3 regions of the Nocardioides lentus genome follow, and region 3 is predicted to be linked to each of the others. Evidence: predicted binding sites of a transcription regulator. Region 3 holds the regulator's gene; each other region holds the start of a gene.
What was found. Region 3 encodes LexA, which represses DNA repair genes until DNA is damaged. Its sites were predicted from a motif close to TCGAACANNTGTTCGA; they were not measured.
Positions count from the first base shown of each region.

Region 1 (4,448 bases), 120 kb from region 3:
ACCCGGTGGCTGCCGACCCCGCCGCGGGCGGTCCACACGGCACGCACCTCGGGGTCGCACCAGGCGTCGACGAGGGCGTCGGCGCGCGCCTCGTCGGTGCCCGCGAGCCAGGGCGACCGTGCGGGGGGCAGCGACGCGGGCGGACGCACCCGCAGGCCCCACGCACGCAGGATCGCCGTGCCGGCGGCGACGCGCTCGCCCGACGCCGGACCGGCCGGTGCGACGACGGCGACCAGGTCGCCGGGCGCGAGCGCGGGCGGGGCGAGCAGCGGCGCGCGGGCCGGCGCGGTGGTGCTCACCGCGCCAGGTCGTCGAGGAGCAGCCGGAACGAGCGCACGAGGCCCGCGTCGACGTAGGCGCGCGGGGAGCCGCCGGGGCGCACCTCCGCGCCGAGGTGGAACTGCCGGACGCCGGCGCGGAGGAACCACGGCAGCTGCTCGGCCAGCAGCCCCGTGCCGGGCATCAGGACCGCGGCGGTCGCCGGGTCGTCGCGGGCCGCGGCGAGCAGGTCCTCGAAGCCGGCGCCGAGCCCGCGCGGTGAGCCGGCGGACCAGATCGCGTCGAGGCCGGGCAGGCCGCGGGCCCGGCGCAGCGAGCGGCGGGGGTCCAGCGTGGCGTCCACGGCCCGGTGGAACGTCCAGGGCACCTCGGGGAGCCGTGCGACGAGCTCCGCGCAGGTGGCGGTGTCGACCTCGAGGTCGGCGTCGAGGAAGCCGAGCGCGAAGCCGGCGGCCCCGCGGGCGACGTAGTCCTCCCCCAGGCCGACCAGCCGGGCGGCCTCGCCACCGGTCGTCGTCCAGGAGTCGTTCAGGCGCAGGACGACCCGGACCGGCACGCCGTCCGCGGCCCGGCACACGCCGGTGAGGGCCGCCGGCTCCGGCGCCAGCTCCTCGGCCCCGACGAGGAGCAGCCGGTCGGCACCTCCCTCGAGCGCGCCGGGCACGTCCCGCTCGTGGTGGACCGCCACCTCGAGCAGCGGGGCGTCGGCCATGGCGACACCCTAGGGCGCGACGCCGGTGGCGACGGGCTGCGACGCGGTTGCCCGGCGCGTCATGATGGGAGCCGTGGAGGATGTCGTGCTCGAGTCCCGGGCGTTGGTGCTCGCGGACCTGGAGGCCCGTCGGATGGCCGACCCGTTCGCGGTCTCGGCCCTCGAGGACGCCGTGGCCTCGCGCCGGTGGTGGGTCGAGCAGTGGCCCGAGGGGGCGGCGTACGTCGCCGGCCTCGTGGCCCAGGACGTGCAGGACGCCCTCCTCGACGACGTCGGCCGCTGGCCCGTCTGCGAGGGGTGCGACGACGCGCCGACCCACCCCCTGCACATCTCCCCCGAGCTGGGCGGACCCGACCCGGTGTGGGTGTGCGAGGAGACCGGGTCGGTCGTGGCCGCCCTCGGCGGGCTCGCCGCCTGGACCCCGCCGCCGCGCTAGCGGCGGCGGCTCACCACTCGGCGGGGCTGCGCGACCAGTGGGTGTAGCGGTCGGCGCGGTACAGCGAGCGCGCCGCGACCACCGGGCGTCCGGCCGCGAGGCAGCGACGGGCCACCCGCAGGACGGGGGCGGCGCGCGAGATGCCCAGCTGCTGCGCCTCCGCCGGGCTCGCGAGGTCGGCGGCCACGGAGTCCTCGGAGGCCACGGGGCGCAGCCCGCGGGCGGCGAGGGCGTCGAAGAGGCTCGTCGGCGGCCGGGCGGGGTCGAAGTCCGGCAGCGCCGCGACGGCGAACCAGGCGTCCTCGACGGCCATCGGGCGCGCGTCCGCGAGACGCAGCCGCCGCCAGTGCCACACCTGGTCGGTCGCGGTGATGCCGAGCGCCCGGGCGACCCCGGCGGAGGCGGGACCGGCCTGGGCGTGGAGGGTGCGCGAGTCGGCCGCCATCTGGCGGTGGCGCATCTCCTCGGTGAAGCTCCGCAGGCCCCCGGCGGCCTCGCGGCGCTCGGCCACGAAGGTGCCGCGTCCCGGGACGCGGTCGAGCAGGCCCTCGGCGACCAGCGCGTCGAGCGCCTGTCGGACCGTCATCCGGGCCACCCCGAACCGGGCGACCAGCTCGCGCTCCGAGGGCATCGGGGCGCCGGCGACCAGGCCCTCCGCGAGGCTGCGGACGAACTCCCGGACCTGCACGTGCTTGCGCGAGCGGTCGTCGGTGACCCGGGGACCCGGGAGTCCCACCGCGGCCGTGGTCCGCTCGGGCAGCGTGTGCGTCATGAGCAGACCGTAGGCGAGCGCGCGGCGGATCGCGCCGAACTTGCACGTCTCTTGCGCCATTGCTGAGCCGTCGGCGAGAACACCGTTCTCCGAACACATGTTCGACGGATTCTGCTACCGTGACGACGTGGACGTGCAGGGTTCCCTCTTCGCCGAGGCGCCGGCCGACCGACGCCCGGCCCCCGAGCGCCGCGTGCTGTCGTCGGGCGCCTGGATCGACGTCGCGCGGTCCTGGCTGACCGAGCCGGACGGGGTGTTCGACGCGCTGGTCTCACGGGTCCCCTGGCGCGCGGAGCGGCGCGAGATGTACGACCGGGTGGTCGCCGTGCCGCGGCTGCTGCACACGTACGGCGCGGGCGAGGCCCTCCCCCACCCGGCTCTGCTCGCCGCCCGCGAGGCGCTCGACGCGCAGTACGCCGCGGAGCTCGGCGAGCGGTTCGCGACGGCCGGCTGCTGCTTCTACCGCGACGGGCGCGACTCGGTGGCCTGGCACGGCGACCGCATCGGGCGCGGCGCCACCCACGACACGATGGTCGCCATCGTCAGCGTCGGTGACCCCCGGCGGCTCGCGCTGCGCCCCCGCGGCGGCGGGCCCTCGATCGCGGTGGAGATGGGCCACGGCGACCTGGTGGTCATGGGCGGCAGCTGCCAGCGGACCTGGGAGCACGCCGTGCCGAAGGCCGCCCACGCCGGGCCGCGCGTCTCGGTGCAGTTCCGCCCGCGCGGCGTCCTCTAGCGCCGGGCCCGACCCACCCGACGACAGCGACGCCGGCCCCCCGTGGCGAGACGGGGGACCGGCGTCGGGGTCAGGCTACCGGCGTCGCACGATCCAGAGGATCAGGGCGAGGACGCCGAGGCCGCCGGCGAGCTGCGGCCCGTAGGAGCGGAGCAGGACCGGCAGCACCGTCGCGCCGAGGTCGAGCGCCTCGTCGTCGGCGGCCTTGTGCGAGCCGCCGGCCGGCCCGGGACCGGTCCCGGGTCCCGCCGAGGGCCCGGGGGCCGCCGCGAGCCGCTCCTGGGTGTCCGCGCCGGCGCGTGCGTCGGCGGCGGCGACGGGCTGCGGCGCCGGCGACGTCGCGGAGGCGTCGGCCCCCGAGGCGTCGGCCCCGACCTCGGTCACGGCCTCCGGCTCGGCCGCGAACTTGCCCTCCAGGCACTCGACGAACTTGCCGAGCAGCTTGTCGGACACGTCCTGCATGACCCCCCGGCCGAACTGCGCCGGCTTGCCGGTGATCTGCAGGTCGGTGACGACGTTGACCACCGTCGCGTCGGGCCCGGACTCCCGCAGCGTGGCGACGACGTCGGCGCCCGCCGTGCCGTTGCCGCGCTTGTCCTTGCCCTTCGCCGCGATGACCATCTTGTGGGCGGCCTGGTCCTTCTCGGTGAAGGTCCCGGTGCCGGAGTAGACCATCGCGATCGGCCCGAGCTTGACCTTCACGGTGCCGTTGAAGGTGTCGCCCTCGACCGACGTCACCGCGGCGCCCGGGAAGCACGCGCCCACGGACTCGATGTCGTCCAGGACCCGCCAGGTCTCGTCGATCCCGGCGGGCACCGTGAACTCGTGTGTCAGCTGCACCCGATCACGCCCCCGCGGCGGCCAGGACGGCCCGGCGGGTGAGGACCCCGGCCAGGTGGCGGCGGTAGTCGGAGTCGCCGTTGAGGTCCGCGGGCGGGTTCGTGCCCTCGGTGGCGTGCGCCGCCGCGGCGGCCACCGCCTCCTCGGTCGCGGGCTGACCGACGAGGGCCTGCTCGACCGCGCGGGCGCGGATCGGCGTGTTGCCCATGTTGGTCAGCCCCACCCGCGCCTCGGCGATGGTCCCGCCCTCGGCGCGGACCGCGGCGGCGACCGCGACGATCGGCCACTGGTGGGCGACGCGCACGAACTTCTCGTAGTGCGCCCCCCAGCCGGTGTGCTTGGGCACCCGGACCTCGGTGAGGATCTCGTCCTCGCCGATCGCCGTCTCGAAGAGGTCGACGAAGAACTCGTCGGCGTCCACGGTGCGGGTGCCGGACGGCCCCGCGATCACGAACTGCGAGCCCAGGGCGATGGCCGGTGCCCCCAGGTCGCCGGCGGGGTCCGCGTGCGCCAGGGCGCCGCCGAACGTGCCGCGGTGACGGATCTGGGCGTCGGCCAGGTGGTCGACGGCGCGGGAGATCAGCGCGGCGTGCTCGGCGACCAGCGGGTCCTTCTGCACGGCCGCGTGCGGGGTCATCGCGCCGATGACGATGGCGTCGCCGTCGTCGCGCAC
Region 1 is NZ_BAAAMY010000005.1:10,365-14,812, forward strand. It holds gene ABD158_RS10940 (S66 peptidase family protein) at 1-299, opposite strand, end outside; gene ABD158_RS10945 (copper homeostasis protein CutC) at 296-991, opposite strand; gene ABD158_RS10950 (hypothetical protein) at 1,056-1,427, shown strand; gene ABD158_RS10955 (GntR family transcriptional regulator) at 1,438-2,199, opposite strand; gene ABD158_RS10960 (alpha-ketoglutarate-dependent dioxygenase AlkB) at 2,327-2,935, shown strand; gene ABD158_RS10965 (SRPBCC family protein) at 3,011-3,775, opposite strand; gene ABD158_RS10970 (FAD binding domain-containing protein) at 3,780-4,448, opposite strand, start outside.
Region 1: ABD158_RS10960 (alpha-ketoglutarate-dependent dioxygenase AlkB) is a predicted target of LexA. The motif match lies at 2,289-2,304, and genes of this name have one in related genera.

Region 2 (4,448 bases), on a different contig from region 3:
GCCGTGTCGGGGACGCGCTCGACCGCCTCGTCGGCGCGGTCGAGGTGAGCCGCTACGCGCCGTCCGCGCCCCCGCCCGACACCACCGGTCTGCGGCTGGACGTCGAGACGTTGCGCGAGGCCCTCGCCGCGACCTCGAGCCGGCCGACCCGGCTCGCGGCGCTCTGGCTTGCCCGCTCCCTGCTCCGCCGACCCGCCCCCCGCGGTCGCGGCACCACCCGTCGTCCGGTCGCGGGGTCCCCGGCCGGCGCCACCGTGGTCGACCAGCTCACCTGAGTCGGCGCGAGCGTGCGCCCCCAGGGGGCTGAGTCGGCGCGAGCGTGCGCCCCCAGGGGGCCGAGTCGGCGCCTGCGTGCACTGGCAGGCAGCCGAGTCGGCGTAAGCGTGCACCCGCAGGCAGCCGAGTCGGCGCGAGCGTGCACCCCGGGTCTGGGGGCTCGAACGCGGGACGTCACCGCGTCGTCGGCGTCAGCGACGTCGACGGCGGTCGAGGCACCCGCGGCCCCGTCCGGTCCGGCACCGGGCGACATCGACCTGCGTGCGCGTGCGGGAGTCGCACACCAGCGCCGACTCGGCTGTCCTGGGGCGCACACGACCGCCGACTCGGCTGTCCTGGGGCGCACGCAGCTGCCGACTCGGCCGTCCTAGGGCGCACGCAACTGCCGACTCGGCCGTCCTAGGGCGCACGCAACTGCCGACTCGGCAGCCCTGGCGCGGGTGTGGCGAGCGGTCAGCCGTTGTCGCGGCGACGGCGCCAGCGCTGCTCCATGCGCTCCATGAAGGAGCCGGAGCCGCCGGGGCGCCCACGCTTCTGGCGGGGCGCACGACCGCCGCGGCCGCGGGAGCGCCCGCCCTCGATGAGGGTGAAGGCGCCCGGGCCCGCCGTCGGGTCCGCACGCTGCTCGTCGGACTCGGCGGTGCCGGCCTGGCGGCTGCGCACCGCGGCCACCGCGAGCGTCGCGGAGGCGAGCATGATCACGAAGCCGACGATGCCGACCACGGTGTAGCCGCTGACCGCACCGCCCATGAGCACGGCGACACCGCCGAGGAACACGACGCCCGCACCGATGGCGCGACGACGCGCGGCCCGTCGCAGGGTCGTCCCCCGCATGGTGGACGCCAGCTTCGGGTCCTCCTCGACGAGGGCACGCTCCATCTGCTCGAGCATGCGCAGCTCCTCTTCCGAGAGCGGCACGGGTACCTCCCAGACACAGACGCACGGACCTGTTCTGGCCCGCCGAGGATGAGGCGATGATTCTAGGCAGCCAGTGACTCCGAGGGTACCCAGGACCAGAAATTGGCACGCGGCGCCGGCACCCTCACGGCGTACGACGGGCGAGCACGTGCAGCTGGGTCGCGAGCGGGAACAGCTCCTCGGTGTCGGCGACCGCCTGCTCGAGCTCGACGAGGGCCTGCCCCGCCCCCGGCTCGAGGTCCAGCAGCGCGCCCGGCACGAGGTCGGCGAAGACCCTCACTCCCTGCACCGACTCCACCGGCAGCCCGGCGTCCGCGAGCAGCTCACGGAGCTCGGCGTGGGTGTAGCGGCGGGTGCGCTGGGGTCCGGGCGGCGACGCGGCGGCCGGCTCGAGCAGGGCGCGCGCGGCCACGAGGTGGCCGGCCATCGCCCGCGCCACCACCGCCGCGTAGCGCTGCGCCACCAGCAGGCTCAGCACGCCCCCGGGACGCAGGGCCGCCGACAGCGCGGCGAGCGCCGCCCCGGGGTCCTCGACCACCTCGAGCACCCCGTGGCACAGCACGACGTCGACGCCACGGGTCTCCCCGACCGCGCCGGCGAGGTCCGACAGGTCGCCCTGGACGCCGCGGACCAGCTCGGCCACGCCGCGCTCGGCCGCACGGCGACCGAGCATCGCGAGCGCGTCGGGGCTCGGGTCGACGACCGTCACACGGTGACCCAGCTCGGCGACCCGGACCGCGAACCCGCCGGTGCCGCCGCCGACGTCGAGGACGTCGAGGGGTCCGTCCGCCGCCAGGGGCCCGCGCAGCGCCTCCCAGACGACCGCCGTGCGTGCCGCCCCGCGCCTCTCGGACGGCCTCTCGGGGCCCCGGTCCGAGGGTCGTTCGGCGGGGCGCGCGGCAGGACGCTCGGAGGGGGGCACCGACATGGCCCCACCCTAGTGACGCCGGCGACCCCGCGGGGACGCCCGGGCGGACCTCAGGCCGAGCGTCGCTCCTGGTCGGCGACGACCGGCGCACCGAGCCGGTCGAGGGCGTGGGGCACGAGCCCCAGGCAGGTCTCCACCGTCGCGAGGAAGCGGTCCGCGTCGCGCACCAGGTCGTCGGCCTCCCGCTCGGTGACGGCACGACGCGCCCCCGCCTCGGCGGCCGCGCGCTTGGCGGCACCGGCGGCGAAGAAGGTGGCCCACTCGGCCAACTCGGGCGCGACCTCGGACAGCAGCACCCACGCGTTGCGCTGGGGACGACGTCGCGGGTCCGGGTGGGCACGCGCGGCGAGGAGTGCGGCGGCGGCCTGGAGGGCGGCCACGTGGGCCGTGGCGTAGCGGCGGGGGACGTCGCTCGTGAGCAGGGCCTCGCGCAGCGAGGCGGCCGACCGGGCGAGGTAGGCGTGCGCACTCGCCGGGAGGGCGTGGGGGTGCGGGACGGACGGGCCGGGCATGGGTCTCCTCGGGTGCGCGCAGCAGCAGGACCTCGACCCGGGTGGCCGCAGCGACGACGGGGTCGAGGCGTCGTCGCTGCGGCCGGAGATCGAACGCGTGTTCGATGATTCGACGGTAGCCCGTCGGGCCACACCGGTCAACCCCCCGGGTGGACCACCGACGGGTCCCACGGCGGACCCCACGGCGGACCCAGGGCGGATCCCGCGGTCACGAGACGGTCGGGGTCCGAGCGGTCCCGGGTCCCGCCCACGACCCGGGGCGTCGCTCAGGCGCCGCCGCGCCCCGCGTCGTACGACGGGGAGCGGCCGAGCCAGCGGCTGGCCGTCGGGTGCCACAGCGCGAGGAGCAGCACCACGCAGGACAGGCCGGCGAGGGCGGCGAGGGCGCCGAACACCGCGGGCGGCCCGGCGCGGAGCGCCAGGCCGGCGAACACCATGCCGGCCATGGAGGTGACGCTCAGCCACGACCGGACCCAGGCGGCCCGGTGACGCAGCATCGCCGCCAGGACCGCACCCAGCGGCACGAGGGTCAGGAACGTGACGATGGCGACCGGCACGAAGCCGGGGACCGCCACCGGGCTATCGGCGAGCGCGTCGAGGCCGCCCTGGGCCACGACGGCGCTGGCAGCCGGGTCGCCGGCGGCCCACGTCTCGACGAGCAGCTGCTCCCAGGCGATGGTCGCCACGACGAGCGCGGCCAGGACCAGGCCCTGCGCCCCCATGGTCGCCGAGGCCACCCGCACGGCCCGGGGGGCCGCCCCGGGAGCGGCCGGGCCACCGCGGGCGGGTCGCGCCGGGCGAGCGGCACCGGCCGGCCCGGCGCCCCCGGTCGGCCCCGGGGTCGTCCGGAGGTTCTGGTGATCGTCCACTGTGATGCTCCCCGTCGTCCGTCCTCGCGGGCGTGGTCCGTGCCGCGCCGTCCCCGGAGCCTGCCCCGGCCGTGCGTCCGCCAAACCCTGCGCGCCCGACCGCCTAGGGTGCGGGCCATGTCCGAGGACCATCCTGCGGTGCGACGCTTCCGTGACGCCCATCAGCGCGCCTCCGGGCGGGGTGAGATCCGTCTCCTCCCCTCGTCGGCGCACACGGCCGCGCTGGCCGCCGAGGCGCTGGGCTGCGAGGTCGGCGCGATCGCCAACAGCCTGCTCTTCACCGGCGACGACGGCCCGGTGCTCGTGCTGACCTCCGGCGCCCACCGCGTCGACCTGCCCGCCACCGCGTCCCGGGTGGGCGTGTCCCGGCTGCGCCGGGCCTCCCCCGACGACGTGCGCCTCCACACGGGTCAGGTCATCGGCGGTGTCTCCCCGCTGGGGCACCCGTCACCGGTGCCGACCTACGTCGACACGTGGCTGCGGGCGCACCCGGTCGTCTGGGCCGCGGCGGGCCACCCGGCGGCGGTCTTCAGCACCGACGCCGACGAGCTGCTCGCGATGACGGGCGGGACCGAGATCGACGTCGAGGCCGCGCCCCTAGGCTGACGGCCATGGCGAGGGTGGCGGTGGTGGGCGCCGGGTTCGGCGGCCTCGCGACCGCCGCCCGACTGGCGAAGCTGGGCCACGAGGTGGTCCTGCTCGAGGCCTCCGGGACCCTGGGCGGCGCCTGCACGTCCCTCACCCGCGACGGCTTCACCTGGGACGCCGGCCCGGGGTGGACGCTGCTGCCCGCGGTGGTGCGCGACCTGTTCCGCAAGACCGGACGCCCGATCGAGCGCGAGCTCGACCTGCAGCCCCTCGACATCGTCCGGGAGCACCGCTTCGCGGACGGCTCCACCGTGGCGCTCCCGGCCGGGTCGCGCGCCGCGCAGCTGCGCGCGGTCG
Region 2 is NZ_BAAAMY010000002.1:506,987-511,434, forward strand. It holds gene ABD158_RS05970 (transglutaminase TgpA family protein) at 1-275, shown strand, start outside; gene ABD158_RS05975 (DUF3040 domain-containing protein) at 730-1,194, opposite strand; gene ABD158_RS05980 (methyltransferase) at 1,319-2,122, opposite strand; gene ABD158_RS05985 (SAV_6107 family HEPN domain-containing protein) at 2,173-2,634, opposite strand; gene ABD158_RS05990 (hypothetical protein) at 2,901-3,356, opposite strand; gene ABD158_RS05995 (YbaK/EbsC family protein) at 3,621-4,109, shown strand; gene ABD158_RS06000 (phytoene desaturase family protein) at 4,115-4,448, shown strand, end outside.
Region 2: ABD158_RS05985 (SAV_6107 family HEPN domain-containing protein) is a predicted target of LexA. The motif match lies at 2,724-2,739, and genes of this name have one in related genera.

Region 3 (4,448 bases):
CGTTCCTGTTCGGGCCCCTCTACGAGGCCGGCGGCGACGACGGGACGGTCTTCGCGCTCTCCGTGCTGCCGGTCATCATCTTCCTCGGCGCGCTGATCGGGATGCTGTTCTACCTGCGCGTGGTGCAGTACGCGACGCACTACGTCGGCGGGGCCCTGGCCCGCGTGCTGGGGGTGTCGAAGGTCGAGTCCCTCTACGCGAGCACCGTGATCTTCCTCGGGCAGAGCGAGGCCCCGCTGATGATCGCGCCGTACCTGCGCTCGCTGCGGGCCGGACAGATCTTCACGGTGATGGTCGGCGGGCTGACGGCCGCCGCCGGCTCCACCCTGGTCGGCTACTCGCTGCTCGGCGCCCCGCTGGAGTACCTCCTCGCCGCGACCGTGATGAACGCGCCCGCCGCGCTGCTGTTCGCCAAGCTCCTGTGGCCGGACTCGACCCCGCGGGAGAGGGAGCCGGCGAGCATCGAGCCGGCCGACGGCGAGGAGGTCCGCGACCTCGACGAGCTGGACGTGCGGGAGGTCCGCGACACCGAGTCGCGCAACCTCGTCGACGCGATCGGTCGCGGGGCCCTGGCCGGCGGGCGCATCGCGATCACGGTGGGCGCGCTGCTCATCGCCTTCGTCGCCCTCATCGCCCTGGCCAACGGGCTGCTCGGTGCCGTGGGCGGGTGGTTCGGCGCCGGGGACCTGACCTTCCAGGAGGTCCTCGGGCGGCTCCTCGCCCCGTTGGCGTGGCTGCTGGGGGTGCCGTGGTCCGAGGCCGCGCAGGCCGGCTCGTGGATCGGGCAGAAGACGGTGCTCAACGAGTTCGTCGCGTACGCCGACTTCGGCCCCGCCGTGGGCGGCCTCGACCCGCTGACGGTCGTCGTCGTGACCTTCGCCCTGGCGGGCTTCGCCAACGTGGCCTCGATCGCCATCATCCTCGGGGTGGTCGGCTCGCTGGCGCCCGAGCGTCGCTCGCTGCTGGCCGCGCTGGGCTTCCGGGCCCTGCTCGCCGCGAGCCTGGCCAACCTGTCCAACGCCGCCATCGCCGGTGTCGTGTTCTCGCTCTAGGCGCTCCAGGCGCTCCAGGCCCTTCGGGACGTCCGCCGAGCAGGGGCGCCGACGGCCCCCGGGGTGCGATGATGGGGGCGTGGCGAGGGGGAAGCGGGCGGGCAGGCGCGCCGGACCCCGCCGCCCCGCGCAGCGGGCCCCCCTCCCCTGGGGCCGGCTGCTCCTGCTGGCGCTGGGCGTCACCCTCACCGTCGTCGCCTGGGGCTACCTGGTCCTCGCGGCCATCGACTTCGGCAGCGCGGCCCGCGGCGGGGACTCCGCCGGGTGGGCGTTCCTCGCGGTCGCGACCCTCGGGGCGGTGGCCTGCCTGTTCGTGGCGCTCGTGCTCGCGGTGCGGGCGGTGCGTCTCGTCGGTGGCCGGCGGACGCCTCCGCCCGCGAGTCGTCACTCGACGACGGGGACCCGCAGCTCCTGACCGGCCCGCAGCATCGCGGTGTCGAGCGCGTTGAGCTCCTCGAGGTCCTGCACGACGACGCGGACGTCGCCCCCGCCCGCACCGTCGGCGGCGAGCGGGCCGGCGATGTCCCAGAGGGTCTCGCCCGTGCCCACCGTCACCGTGACGGTGGCGGGCTCGACCCCGGCCTCGCCGGTGGCCTGCGAGCCGGCCAGTGCCAGGCCCAGCCCGAGCACCAGCCCCACGAGCAGCAGCAGCGAGCCCACGAAGACGACGAGTCGGCCGCGGCGGGTGAGCCGGACGGGGCCGAGGGACGGACGGGCGAGCGGGGCGGCGAGCGGGGCGGCGAGCGAGGGGGTGGCGCTGGACATCGGAGGACCTCCTGGGGAAGGGAGCAGGTCGGGTGCGTGCGGGTCACGAGGAGTTCTACGGACGACCACCGACACCGGCCGGCCCGTCGCGGTTCGCTCTCACGTTCGATCGAACACACGTACGACGGTAGAGCATGTGTTCGACTGTGCACAAGGGTGTGGACGAACAGATGTTCGGACGGCAGGACGGGCGAGGTCGGCGCCGGCCCCCGGTCGCCGACCCCGCGACACGCGGTCGAACAGGTGTTTGAAACCGACCCGGCCGGCGGCGTAGCGTCAGCGACCTGACCCCGACGCCGCCGCCCGAGCGGCGCGGACGCGACACGGACCCGGCACCGACCGGACACGGAGGCGACACGATGGCCGCAGGAGACGACAGCAACGACGGGGGCGCGAAGGTCGCCGAGCTGCCCGACGGGCCGGCCGGCACCGACGGGCTGACGCCGCGCCAGGAGCGCGTGCTGGCGGTCATCCGCGACTCGCTCGAGCAGCGCGGCTACCCGCCGAGCATGCGCGAGATCGGCACCGAGGTCGGGCTCACCTCGTCCTCGTCGGTCGCCCACCAGCTCCGCGTGCTGGAGAAGAAGGGCTTCCTGCGTCGCGACCCGAACCGTCCCCGCGCGCTCGAGGTCCTCGTCCCGGACGCCCTCGCGGCCCGTCGCGCGCTGTCCTCGGCCGGGCCCTCCTCGGTCGACGAGACCGGCGCCGGCGACGCGATGCCGGCCGCGACGTACGTGCCCGTGCTCGGCCGGATCGCGGCCGGCGGCCCGATCCTGGCCGAGGAGCGGGTCGAGGAGATCTTCCCGCTGCCCAAGCAGCTCGTCGGGGAGGGCACCCTGTTCCTCCTCGAGGTGCAGGGCGACTCGATGATCGACCTCGCCATCTGCTCCGGCGACTACGTGGTGGTGCGCCAGCAGCAGACGGCCGTCAACGGCGACATCGTCGCCGCGATGATCGACGGCGAGGCCACGGTCAAGACGTTCCGCCGCGGCGACGACGGTCACCTGTGGCTGATGCCCCACAACGACGCCTACGAGCCCATCGACGGCACCCACGCGACCGTCCTGGGCAAGGTGACGACGGTGCTGCGCCGCGTCTGACCCGCCCACCCGCGTAGCCGGCGGGTGAACACTTGCCGACCACTCGTCGCCGGGCCGTCACACGGCCCGGCGATGGTCGTTGATGGTCCCGTGACCACTCCTCCCCGCCCCTCCCGCCGGGCCGTGCTGGCCGCCGGGGCCACCGGGGCCGCCGCCGTCGCCGTCACGGGCTCCCCGCTCCCGGCGCAGGCCGCGGACGCCCGCGCCTTCGCCCACGGTGTCGCCTCGGGCGACCCGCGCCCGCACGCCGTCGTGCTCTGGACGCGTGTGACCCCCACCGCCGCCGCCACCCCCGGCTCCGGACGCGGACCGCGGGTCGAGGTCGGATGGGAGGTCGCGACCGACCCCGCGTTCCGCCGCGTCGTTCGGCGGGGCCGGGCGGTCACCGGCCCGTGGCGCGACCACACGGTCAAGGTCGACGCGACGGGGCTCGCGCCGGCCCGCTGGTACTGGTACCGCTTCACCTGGGCCGGCCGCCGTAGCCGGGTCGGTCGCACCCGCACTGCCCCGGCCGCCGACAGCACCCCCGGCCGCCTGCGCTGGGGCGTGGTCTCGTGCGCCAACCTGCAGGCCGGGTGGTTCTCGGCGTACCGCCACCTCGCGGCGCGCGACGACCTCGACCTGGTCCTGCACCTCGGCGACTACCTCTACGAGTACGCGCCGGGCGAGTACGGCCTGGGCCGGGACAACGTGGACGTGCGTGCGCACCGGCCGGCCCGCGAGATCGTCTCGCTCGCCGACTACCGCCAGCGGCACGCGCAGTACAAGACCGACCCCGACCTCGCGGACCTGCACGCCCGGCTGCCGTGGGTGGTCACGTGGGACGACCACGAGTCCGCGAACGACGCCTGGCGCGGCGGGGCCGAGAACCACCAGCCGGCCGAGGGCGACTGGGCGCGCCGCCGCGCCCGCGCCCACCGCGCGTACGACGAGTGGATGCCGGTCCGCCTGTCCGGCTCGGCGGCGCTGGGCGACGGCACCCGCCTGTACCGACGGTTGCGGTTCGGCCGGCTGGCCGAGCTGAGCATGCTCGACCTGCGCACCTACCGCGACCAGCAGGTCGCGACCCCGCTCGTCGACGGCGAGGTCGGCGACCCGGGTCGGTCGATCACCGGCGACGCGCAGCTCGCGTGGCTGCGGGAGTCGCTGACGCAGCGACGCGCCCAGTGGAAGCTGGTCGGCAACCCGGTGATGATCTCGCCGGTCACGTTCGCCTCGCTGCCGGGCGCGCTCCTCGACCCCGTCGCCGACGTGACCGGACTGCTCCCCCGCGACGGCGCGCCGTACAACGTCGACCAGTGGGACGGCTACACCGCGGACCGCCGCGAGGTGCTCGACACCATCGCCGACCGCGGGGTGCGCGACACGGTCTTCCTGACCGGCGACATCCACTCCGCCTGGGCCTGCGAGGTCCCCTTCGACACCGGCTCCTACCCCCTGCCGCCGGGCCGGGCGAGCGGGGCCGTGGAGATGGTCTGCACCTCGGTCACCTCCAACAACCTCAAGGACATCACCGGCACCCCGCCGCGGA
Region 3 is NZ_BAAAMY010000005.1:133,018-137,465, forward strand. It holds gene ABD158_RS11510 (NupC/NupG family nucleoside CNT transporter) at 1-1,052, shown strand, start outside; gene ABD158_RS11515 (hypothetical protein) at 1,132-1,467, shown strand; gene ABD158_RS11520 (LysM peptidoglycan-binding domain-containing protein) at 1,437-1,817, opposite strand; gene lexA (transcriptional repressor LexA) at 2,177-2,917, shown strand; gene ABD158_RS11530 (alkaline phosphatase D family protein) at 3,008-4,448, shown strand, end outside.